DNA from 2 places in the Pseudoxanthomonas sp. 97-1-1 genome. Region 2 is predicted to be linked to the other one. Evidence: predicted binding sites of a transcription regulator. Region 2 holds the regulator's gene; the other holds the start of a gene.
The links. Region 2 encodes HrcA, which represses chaperone genes, less so after heat shock. Its sites were predicted from a motif close to TTNGCACTCNNNNNNNNNGAGTGCNAA; they were not measured.
Positions count from the first base shown of each region.

Region 1: the regulator HrcA is predicted to act here: its motif matches at 3,305-3,331, upstream of AC3DET_RS12840 (co-chaperone GroES).

Region 1 is NZ_JBYMTJ010000003.1:218,238-224,161, reverse strand. It holds gene AC3DET_RS12850 (TonB-dependent receptor plug domain-containing protein) at 1-1,003, opposite strand, end outside; gene groL (chaperonin GroEL) at 1,222-2,862, opposite strand; gene AC3DET_RS12840 (co-chaperone GroES) at 2,964-3,257, opposite strand; gene cutA (divalent-cation tolerance protein CutA) at 3,462-3,797, shown strand; gene AC3DET_RS12830 (protein-disulfide reductase DsbD family protein) at 3,811-5,924, shown strand, end outside.
Region 2 is NZ_JBYMTJ010000001.1:77,587-83,510, reverse strand. It holds gene AC3DET_RS00345 (RnfH family protein) at 1-149, shown strand, start outside; gene AC3DET_RS00340 (outer membrane protein assembly factor BamE) at 165-557, opposite strand; gene fur (ferric iron uptake transcriptional regulator) at 660-1,064, shown strand; gene recN (DNA repair protein RecN) at 1,170-2,837, opposite strand; gene hrcA (heat-inducible transcriptional repressor HrcA) at 2,928-3,977, shown strand; gene grpE (nucleotide exchange factor GrpE) at 4,020-4,538, shown strand; gene dnaK (molecular chaperone DnaK) at 4,643-5,924, shown strand, end outside.

The DNA of each region.
Region 1 (5,924 bases), on a different contig from region 2:
TGCGCGAGAACGAGGCGCGGTCGGTGTAGAGCATGTCGCCGGCGAAGCGGATGCGGTCGCCGAGCGCGTGGTCGAGGTTGACGAACACCGACTTGCGTTCGATGCCCGCCAGCAGCGTGGACTGCTGGACCGGCAGCGAGAAGTCGGTGTCGTCCAGCGCGCGGTAGCTGTCCAGGTCGCGCGGATCGAGTCCGGGCGTCTCGCGCCGGAGCGTGAAGTTGCCGCGCCCGGGGACGATCAGGCGACCGTACTGCGTGGTTCCGCTTTCACCACCCGGCCTCGGTACCCTGCCCTCGCCCATCGGGAAGCGGCTCGCCGAGAACCAGCGATCGGTGGCCCACACCGGATCTTCTTCCGTGTACTCCGCGCCGACGGTCACCGAACCACGGTCGCCACTGAAACCGGCGATCAGGTCCAGTACCGTGCGCTGGCCGTCGCCCTGCGAGTATTGGCCGCCATAGACGCTGGCCTGCATGCCGTCCATGTTGCGCCGGGTGATGAGGTTGACGACGCCGGCGATCGCATCGGAGCCGTACAGCGTCGATGCGCCGTCCTTCAACACTTCGATCCGTTCGATCATCGCCGCCGGAATCTGCGAGAGGTCCTGGAAGCCGCCGGTGGTGATGCCCAGCCGCTTCCCGTTGACCAGCACCAGGGTGCGGTTGGGGCCGAGGTTGCGCAGGTCGATGTACGCGCCGCCCACCGCCTCGCCCGCGGCAAGCGGCGTGATGCGGCTCACCGCCGGACTGCCCGCGCTGGTGATGTTCTGCAGGATATCGGCGACGGAATTGAAGCCCTGCTTCTGGATCTCCTCGCGCGAAATCACCAGCACCGGAGCGGCCGTCTCCACATCCACCTGTCGGATGCGCGACCCGGTCACCTCGATGCGATCCAATGTGGTGGGCGCCGGCGCCTCCTGCGCGTGGGCCGCCGCTGCGGTGGCCGCGCACGCGACCAGGGCGACGCGGATCGCGTCGCGCAATGCATGTCGTTTCATTCGAATCCCTCTCCTCCGATGGCTGTCGTTCGCGTCGTGTTCGGTGAAAACATCGTTAAGCACCGAAGTTCGTACGCTACGGAGCCGGCCCGGCAGAGAGGTGTCCCGCGCGCGGCTTTGCCGGAACGCTTGTTGCGGTGTCGCGGTGCGCATATCGCGGAAAAACAAAAAGGCCCCGCATCGCTGCGGGGCCCTTCCTGGAACGGTGACGCGGGAAGCGGGACTTAGAAGTCCATGCCGCCCATGCCGCCCATGCCACCGCCGGCCGGCATCGCCGGCTCGTCCTTCTTCGGAGCCTCGGCCACCATCGCTTCGGTGGTGATCATCAGGCCTGCGATCGAAGCGGCGTTCTGCAGCGCGGAGCGCGTGACCTTGGTCGGGTCCAGGATGCCGAACTCGATCATGTCGCCGAACTCGCCGTTGGCGGCGTTGTAGCCGAAGTTGCCCGAACCGTCCTTGACGCGGTTGACGATCACCGACGGCTCTTCACCGGCGTTGGTGACGATCTCGCGCAGCGGGGCTTCCATCGCGCGCAGGGCGATCTGGATGCCGTGGTTCTGGTCTTCGTTGGCGCCCTTCAGGTTGCCGATGGTCTGCAGCGCGCGGATCAGCGCGACGCCGCCGCCCGGGACCACGCCTTCTTCCACCGCCGCACGCGTGGCGTGCAGGGCGTCTTCGACGCGGGCCTTCTTTTCCTTCATTTCGATCTCGGTCGAGGCACCGACCTTGATCACGGCCACGCCGCCGGCCAGCTTGGCCACGCGTTCCTGCAGCTTCTCGCGGTCGTAGTCCGACGAGGTCTCTTCGATCTGCGCCTTGATCTGCTTGATGCGCGACTGGATGCGCTCGGCATCGCCGGCGCCGTCGATGATGGTGGTGTTCTCCTTCGAGATCACGACCTTCTTCGCACGACCCAGGTCGTTGATGGTGGCCTTCTCCAGCTGCAGGCCGACTTCCTCGGAGATCACCGTGCCGTTAGTCAGCGTGGCGATGTCTTCCAGGATGGCCTTGCGGCGGTCACCGAAGCCCGGCGCCTTGACGGCGGCGACCTTCACGATGCCGCGGATGGTGTTGACCACCAGCGTGGCGAGGGCTTCGCCTTCCACTTCTTCGGCCACGATCAGCAGCGGCTTGCCGGCCTTGGCGACGCCTTCCAGCACCGGCAGCAGTTCGCGGACGTTGGAGACCTTCTTGTCGTGGATGAGGATGAAGGGGTCGTCGAATTCGACCTGCTGCGACTGCTGGTTGTTGATGAAGTACGGCGACAAGTAGCCGCGGTCGAACTGCATGCCCTCGACGACGTCGAGTTCGTTCTCCAGGCCGGAGCCTTCTTCAACCGTGATCACGCCTTCCTTGCCGACCTTCTTCATGGCCTCGGCGATGATGTCGCCGATGTTGCTGTCGGAGTTGGCCGAGATGGTGCCGACCTGGGCGATGGCCTTGTCGTCGGCGGTGGGCTTGGAGAGCTTCTTCAGCTCTTCGACGGCAGCCTTCACGGCCTGGTCGATGCCGCGCTTCAGGTCCATCGGGTTCATGCCGGCGGCGACGGCCTTGGAGCCTTCGCGGATGAACGCCTGCGCCAGCACGGTGGCGGTGGTGGTGCCGTCACCGGCATTGTCGGAGGTCTTGGAAGCGACTTCCTTGACCATCTGCGCGCCCATGTTCTCGAACTTGTCGGCCAGTTCGATTTCCTTGGCGACGGACACGCCATCCTTGGTGATGGTGGGGGCGCCGAAGCTCTTCTCGAGCACGACGTTGCGGCCCTTCGGGCCGAGGGTGGCCTTGACGGCATTGGCGAGGATGTTCACGCCGCGCACCATGCGCGTACGGGCGTCTTCACCGAAACGGATATCTTTGGCTGCCATGTGCAACTCCAGGAGTATTGAGTGTGGTTCGTGAGGCGGGCAGGCCCGCCATCAGGAGGAATGCGGTGACGTGGGCGGCGGCGCGGAGCCGCCACGCGCGATCAGCCGAGGATCGCGAGGACGTCGTCTTCCTTGATGATCTTGTACTCGACGCCTTCGTACTTGTAGGGCGAACCCGAGTACTGGCCGTAGATCACCTTGTCGCCGACCTTCACCTTCGGGGCGCGCACGCCGCCGGTGGCGTCGATGAACTTGCCTTCGCCGACGGCGACGACTTCACCCTTGGTGGGCTTTTCCTTGGCGGCGTCGGGGATGATGATGCCGCCGACGGAGGTTTCTTCGGCTTCGATCGGCTTGACCACCAGGCGGTCGTACAGCGGCTTGATATTGCTCATGTCAATCCTCTTAAGTGATTGATTGGACTGGGAAAGGGGCGGCGATTTTAGCACTCCCCACGGGAGACTGCCAACGCCAGGGGCACAAAAACCCGACAGGGCCGGGATGCGAGGGATATCGGGGTGCCCGGCGCGGTTTCAAGGGGTGGGTGTACATATCGGTCGCAGGGGCGCCCGGACCGGGTCTGCGATAATCGATACCCCATGCCCGTCTTCCTGATCCTGTCGACCTGTCCCGACGCCGACACCGCCCAGCGGTTGGCACGGGCGCTGGTGGACGAGCGCCTGGCCGCCTGCGTCAGCGTGCTGCCCGGCATGGTGTCGACCTACCGCTGGCAGGGCCAGGTGGAACAGGCCAGCGAGGTCCAGCTGCTGGCCAAGACTCCCGCCGACCGGCGCGACGCCCTGATGGCGCGGCTGGCCGAACTGCACCCGTATGAACTGCCGGAGATCCTGGCGGTCGAAGCCGCCACCGGCCTGCCCGCCTACCTGGCGTGGGTCGCCGCTGAAACCCGGGCCGATGGCGCCCCCTCGAGTTGAAGACCCAGACCCGATGACGCTGATCCGCATGCTGTTCGCCTTCCTGGCCGTATCCCTGCTCGCCGTGGTGGCACCCGCTGCATCGGCGGCGATCACCCAGGACGACCTGCTGCCGGTGGACGAGGCCTTCGTGCTGACGGCCACTGCACCGGCGCGGGACCGTATCGAGATCCGCTGGAAGATCACCGACGGCTACTACCTCTATCGTCACCGCACCAGCGTGGAGGCGGGCGCCGGCTTCGCGGCGCAGCCGTTGCAGCTGCCCAAGGGGAAGGCGTATCGCGACGAATTCTTCGGCGACGTCGAGACGTATCGTGGCGAACTGATCGCCGCCCTGCCCGGCCAGCCTGCGTCCGACGCCGACAGCGTTACCTTGAAGATCAAGTATCAGGGCTGCGCCGACGCCGGCATCTGCTACCCGCCGCAGACACGCACAGTGAAGGTCGCGCTGCCGGCCGCTGCGGGCGAGGCGTTCGTACCGCTCGGTGCGGGTGCGCTGACGGGTGGACTGCTGGGGCAGAGACCGCAGGCGGGCATGGATACCCTGCCGCTGCCGGCCGAACAAGCATTCGGCTTCGAAGCGATCGCCTTCAATGGCAACGAGCTGCTGTTGCGCTTCACGCCGGCACGCGGCTATTACGTCTACCGCGACCGTACCTCGATGGCGCTGGAAGGCGCCGCTGGCGTCTCGCTGCAGGCACCGCGCTGGCCGGCCGGCAAGGCCCACCGCGATGAGCACTTCGGCGATGTCACGGTCTACTTCGAGCAGGCCGAAGTGCCGGTGCCGCTGCGAAGGGAGCACCCCAAGGCCGTGCAGGCCACGCTGCGCGTGACCTTCCAGGGCTGCCAGACCGACGGCATCTGCTACCCGCCGATGACGCGACGGGTGACGCTGTCGATCCCGGCCGGCGCGGCCACGCCGGCCAGCACACCCGACGTGCCCGCACCCGCCGCCGTCGCACCGCTGCCAGCAACGGCGATACCGGGCGATGCGACCGCCAGCGCGCCGGCTACGCCCGCAACGACCGCAGCCGACGTGGAACGCACCCGTCCTCCCGAAGAGGTTCTGGCACGCAACCAGCGCGGCGCCACATCCCTGCTCGCGGCGCTGGCGCTGGCCCTGTTCGGCGGATTGATCCTCAACCTGATGCCCTGCGTACTGCCCATCCTGTCGCTGAAAGCGCTGTCACTGGCCGACAGCGGACGCAGCGGCGGACAGGCGCGCCGCAGCGCGCTCTGGTACACCGCCGGCGTGCTGGTGAGTTTCGTGGCGGTCGGTGCGCTGGCGATAGCCTTGCGCGCGGCTGGCCAGGCGCTGGGCTGGGGATTCCAGTTGCAGCAGCCGTGGGTGGTCGGGCTGCTGGCCTATGTGATGTTCGCCGTCGGCCTGAGCCTGTCGGGCGTGTTCGCCATCGGCCATCGGCTGGCGGGCGCCGGGCACGGCCTGGCGTCGCGCAGTGGCGCGGCAGGCGATTTCTTCACCGGCGTGCTGGCGGTGGTGGTCGCCAGCCCGTGCACCGCACCGTTCATGGGCGTCGCGCTGGCGTACGCCTTCACAGCGCCGACACCGCTGGCACTGCTGGTGTTCGCGGTGCTGGGACTGGGGCTGGCGCTGCCGTTCCTGCTGATCGGCTTCGTGCCCGCGCTGGCCAATCGCCTTCCAAAGCCCGGCGCCTGGATGGAAACACTGAAGCAGGTGCTGGCGTTCCCGATGTACCTCACCTCCGTGTGGTTGCTGTGGGTACTGGGAAATCAGCGCGGCATCGACGCGGTCGGCCTGGCGCTCACCGGCCTGGTGCTGCTGGCACTGGGGCTGTGGTGGTTCCAGCGTGTGCGCTTCGCCGCAGCGCCGTTGCAGCGTGTGTCGGCGCTCGTGCTCACTGTCGCCGCACTGGTGCCGCTGGCGATGGTGCACCGGCTGCCGGCGGAGGCTGCGGCGGCACCGACCGCCGACGGCCACGTGGCCTATTCGGCGGAACGTCTGGCAGCGTTGCGTGCCGAGCGCCGCATCGTGTTCGTCGACATGACCGCCGACTGGTGCGTCACCTGCAAGGCCAACGAAAAAGCCGTGCTGAATACCGGCGCATTCCGCGACCTGCTGGCAAGGCACGACGCAGTGATGATGAC
Region 2 (5,924 bases):
GTTTCGACGACGTGCAATCGGCGGCGATCGCGATTCATGGCGTGAACGCGACGGCAGGGACGGTGTTGAACGAGGATGACCGCGTGGAAGTGCTGCGGCCGCTGTTGATCGATCCGAAGGACGCGCGCCGTCGACGGGCGCGCAGATAGCAGGTCAGCCCCGCCTCAGCGGCGGCCGCCCTTCTTCTTTTCCTTGGCCAGGTTGGGGCCGAACTTGCGCACGTCGCGCGACAGCTGGAGGTCGGCTTCGGGGAAGTATTCGCCTTCCCAACTGGCCAGCACATCGCCGTTGAACACCAGGGTGAGATTCTTGATCTCGGTCGTGCCACGGCGATTGGTGCGGTTGCTGGCGGTGTAGTCCCAGCGGTTGGCATGGAACGGATCGGCGATCGACGGGCTGCCGAGCAGCGACTGCACCTGCTGCTTGCTCTGGCCCACCTGCAACTGGTCAACGGCCGTCTTCTCGAGCAGGTTGCCCTGGTAGATCGGCTGCTTGTAGAGAATGCCGCAGCCGGCAGTGGCGGAAGCGAGGACGGCGACCAGCAGGAATTTGCGCATGGGGCAGGTACGGTAGGAAACCGGGCCGATGATACACTCCCGCGCACCGCCGCAACCGAGCTTCAGGCAGCTGGCGCTAAACCGAGAGTGAACGGAGACGCCATGGAATCGCAGGACCTTCGCAAAGTCGGCCTCAAGGTCACCCACCCGCGCATGCGCATCCTGGAGTTGCTGGAGCAGAAGAACTCCCAGCACCACCTGAGCGCGGAAGACATCTACCGTCAGCTGCTGGACCACGGGGACGAGATCGGCTTGGCCACGGTGTACCGCGTGCTGACCCAGTTCGAGGCGGCAGGCCTGGTGCTGAAGCACAACTTCGAGGGCGGCCAGGCCGTCTACGAACTCGACCGCGGCGGCCACCACGACCATATGGTGGACGTGGACACCGGCAAGATCATCGAGTTCGAAAGCACCGAGATCGAAAAACTGCAGCGCGAGATCGCCGCCAAGCACGGCTACGAGCTGGAAGAGCACTCGCTGGTGCTGTACGTGCGCAAGAAGCGCTGATAGCCCGGAAATCCCGGGCTGTGGGAGCGACGCAAGTCGCGACGAGGCTTCATCGACCCCACTTCGCGACTTGCGTCGCTCCCACAAGTAAACAACAAGGGTGGATCAGACCGCGTTGGCGAGCAGCCGCTTGGCCGCGGCATGGGCTTCCTTGCTGACCTCCACGCCGCCCAGCATCCGGGCGAGTTCTTCCTCGCGCTGCTTCGCGCCCAGCTTCTCGACTGCGCTCTGGGTCATGCCCTCCACCGGCGCTTTGCTGACGCGGTAGTGCGCGTGGCCTTGCGCGGCCACCTGGGGCAGATGGGTGACGCACAGCACCTGTCGCTGGGCGCCGAGTGCGCGCAGTTTCTGGCCGACGATCTCGGCGACCGCGCCGCCGATGCCGGTATCCACTTCGTCGAAGATCATGGTGGGAACCGCATCCAGGCCAAGCGCGGCTACTTCGATCGCCAGCGAAATGCGCGCGAGTTCGCCGCCGGAGGCGACCTTGCGCAGCGGGCGGGGCGGCTGGCCGGCGTTGGCGGAGACCAGGAATTCGATACGTTCGGCGCCGGTCGGATCCGGGCGTTCGCCGTCCTGAGGCTCCAGTTCGATCCCGAAGCGGCCTCCGCCCATGCCCAGCTCGGCGATGAGTGCGGTAGTGGTGTCGCCCAGTGCTTTGGCGGCGCGCTGGCGCGTGCGGGTCAGTGCGGCGGCGGCATCGCGCCAGTGTCCCTTGGCCGCGTCGATCTCGCTGTTGAGCTGGAGCAGGCGCTCGCCCGCACCACGCAGTGATTCCAGCTCGGCCGCCAGCCGGTCGTGCTGCTCCTGCAGGCCTTCCAGCGGCACCCGGTGCTTGCGCGCGAGGTCGTGCACGCGGGCGAGCTTGCGCTCCAGCGCATCGAACTGCAGGGGTTCGCCGTCCAGGTCGTCCCGGACCTGGCCGAGCAGCGACAGGGCTTCCTCGACCTGGATCGCCGCGCCGTCCAGCAGCGCATCCACGTCGCGCAGGCGCGGCTCGTGTTCGGCCTGGCGGGCGAGGTCGGCGCGCACCTGCTGCAGATGGCGCGTCAACGAGGGGGCGTCGTCACCGGCCAGTTGACCCAGCGCCGCGTCACAGGCCTGGATCAGGCCGGTGGCGTGGGCCTGGCGGCGATGGCTGGCCACCAGGGCCTCCAGCGCGGTCGGCGACAGGTCTTCGCGCTGCAACTCGGCCAACTGGTGCTCCAGGTAATTGATCCGGTCCGAGACATCGCCCTGGCCGGACAACTGTTCGCGTTCGCGCAGGAGGGTGCTCCAGCGCAGCGCCGCGTCGCGCACGGCGCTGCGCTCGTCGCCGTTGCGGGCGAAGGCATCCAGCAGCGCCAACTGGCTCTGGCGGGCGAGCAGGGCCTGGTGTTCATGCTGGCCATGGATTTCCACCAGGCGTGCCGCGAGGTCGGAAAGCTGCGACAGCGTCACGCTGCGGCCATTGATCCAGGCGCGCGAGCCGCCGTCGGCACGGATCACCCGGCGCAACTGGCACTGTCCATCGTCGTCGAGCTCGTTGTCCGCGAGCCAGGTGTGCGCCGGAGAGCCCGCCGAAGCCAGGAACTCGGCGGAGAGCTCGGCGCGCTCCGCGCCATGCCGGACTACCCCGCTGTCGGCCCGCAGGCCCGACAGGAAGCCCAGCGCGTCCACCAGCAGCGATTTGCCGGCGCCGGTTTCTCCTGAAATGACGGTCATGCCATCGCCGAACTCCAGCTCGGCGGCGCGGACGACGGCGAAATCCTTGATGGCGAGGTGTCTGAGCATGCGGCGGATTGTAAGCGGTGCCGGCTCAGGTTCTGAGACGCGGGGAGCGCCCGGCTTGCAAAGCCGCAGGCGCGACGTTATCTAACGGGCATGAACTCACCGTCGCCCCCGCTGGATCCGCGCGCCCGCCAACTGCTGCGCACGCTGATCTCGCGCTATATCCGCGACGGTGAGCCGGTGGGGTCGCAGACGCTGGCCCGGCACGCCGGACTTGAAGTCAGTTCGGCGACGATCCGCAACATCCTCTCTGAACTTGAGGAGGTCGGGCTGCTCAGTTCGCCGCACACCTCCGCCGGGCGCATCCCCACGGCACAGGGCTACCGGGTGTTCGTGGACAGCCTGGTGCAGGTGAAATCGCTGGGAGAGGGCGAAGTGGCCCGGCTGCGTTCGGAGCTGCCGGCCGGCGCCGGGACCCAGGCGCTGCTCGGCAACGCCTCCGAGCTGCTGTCGGCGATGACCCACTTCGTCGGCGTGGTCAGCGTGCCGCGGCGCGAGCAGTTCGCGTTCCGCTACATCGACTTCGTGCCGCTGGATGGCCAGCGGGTGATGGCCATCCTGGTATTCGCCGACAACGACGTGCAGAACCGCGTCATCGAAACGCGCCGGGCCTACGACCGGTCCGAACTCGAGCGCATCGCCAACTACCTGAACACCCAGTTCGCCGGCCGGCCCCTGTCCGAGATCCGCGCGAACCTGCTGCATGACCTGCGCAGGGCGCAGACCGAGATGGAGGGGTTGCTGGCCGAATCCATCGAACTGGCGGAGCAGGCCCTCACGCCGCCCAACGACGACGTGGTGCTGGCAGGACAGACCCGCCTGATGGGCGTGCAGGAACTGTCCGATCTGGAACGGCTGCGCGACCTGTTCGAGGCATTCGCCCGCAAGCGCGAGATCCTGCAGTTGCTGGAGCGCACGATCCGAGCGCCGGGCGTACGCATCTTCATCGGCGAGGACACCGGCTTGGCGCCGCACGACGGCGTCTCGGTGGTGACCGCCCCCTACATGGCGGGCGGGCAGGTGCTGGGCGTGCTGGGCGTCATCGGGCCCACCCGGATGGCGTATGACCGGGTCATTCCGGTGGTGCAGGCGGCGGCGGATGTACTCGGTGCGGCCTTGAATCCGGAAACGCCGGCCCCATAGGTTGGGGCTTGGGCGGCCGGACTTGCCGCGATGGGACCCGAAATGAACCAACACGAACACGATTCCGACCTGGGCGGCGGCAACGAGCCGCAGGACGTCGAAGGCGCGCTGATCGCCGAACTGGAAATCCTCCGCAACGAAGTGGACCAGCTGCGCGCGGCGTCGCTGCTCGAGCGCGCCGACCTGGACAACCAGCGCAAGCGCGTGGCGCGCGATATCGAGCAGGCGCGCAAGTTCGCCAACGAACGCCTGCTGGGCGACCTGCTGCCGGTATTCGACAGCCTGGACGCCGGGCTGGCAGCGGCGGGCAATGAGCCCAGTCCGCTGCGCGACGGGCTCGAGCTGACGTACAAGCAGTTGCTGAAAGTGGCCGGCGACAATGGCCTGACCCTGCTCGACCCTGCCGGCGAAGCCTTCAATCCCGAGCATCACCAGGCCATCAGCCAGGCCGATGCCCCCGGCGCGGACCCCGGCAGCGTGGTGCAGGTGTTCCAGAAGGGCTACGTACTCAATGGCCGCCTGCTGCGCCCGGCCCTGGTCGTCGTGGCAAAACACGACTGAACGCCTTCGCGGGGCGCTTGAACGGCGTCATCGCACCCTTATATCGAGACCATCCACCCGGCCACCGGCCGGATCCAGACAGAATTTGCTAGGGAGCATTCACCATGGGCAAGATCATCGGCATCGACCTCGGCACGACCAACTCGTGCGTGGCGATCATGGACGGCGGCAAGGCCCGCGTCATCGAAAACTCGGAAGGCGACCGCACCACGCCCTCCATCGTCGCCTACACCAAGGACGGCGAAGTGCTGGTGGGCGCGTCGGCCAAGCGCCAGGCGGTCACCAACCCGAAGAACACCTTCTACGCGGTGAAGCGCCTGATCGGCCGCAAGTTCACCGACGCGGAAGTGAAGAAGGACCTGGACCTGGTCCCGTACGCCATCATTCCGCATGAAAACGGCGACGCCTGGGTGCAGACTTCCGACGGCAAGAAACTGTCGGCGCAGGAAATTTCCGCGCGCATCCTGGAGAAGATGAAGAAGACGGCCGAAGCCTTCCTGGGCGAGACCGTCACCGAAGCCGTCATCACCGTGCCGGCCTACTTCAACGACAGCCAGCGCCAGGCCACCAAGGACGCCGGCAAGATCGCCGGCCTGGACGTCAAGCGCATCATCAACGAGCCGACTGCGGCCGCGCTGGCCTACGGCCTGGACAAGGGTGACGGCGGCGCCGACCGCAAGATCGTCGTCTATGACCTGGGCGGCGGCACGTTCGACGTGTCCATCATCGAGATCGCCAACGTCGACGGCGAGAAGCAGTTCGAAGTGCTGGCCACCAACGGCGACACCTTCCTGGGTGGCGAAGACTTCGACAAGCGCGTCATCGACTACCTCGTCGAGGAGTTCCAGAAGGACCAGGGCATCGACCTGCGCAAGGATCCGCTGGCCCTGCAGCGCCTGAAGGACGCCGCCGAGCGCGCCAAGATCGAACTGTCCAGCTCGCAGCAGACCGAAGTGAACCTGCCGTACGTCACCGCCGACGCCTCGGGCCCGAAGCACCTCAATATCAAGCTGACCCGCGCCAAGCTGGAAGCGCTGGTGGAAGACCTGGTGAAGAAGACGATCGAGCCGTGCCGCATCGCGCTGAACGATGCCGGCCTGCGCGCCAGCGACATCGGCGAGGTCATCCTCGTCGGCGGCCAGACCCGCATGCCGAAGGTGCAGCAGGCGGTGGCCGAGTTCTTCGGCAAGGAGCCCCGCAAGGACGTCAACCCCGATGAGGCCGTGGCGCTGGGCGCCGCGATCCAGGGCGGCGTGCTGGCCGGCGACGTCAAGGACGTGCTGCTGCTCGACGTGACCCCGCTGTCGCTGGGCATCGAGACGCTGGGCGGCGTGTTCACCAAGATCATCGAGAAGAACACCACCATCCCGACCAAGGCCTCGCAGA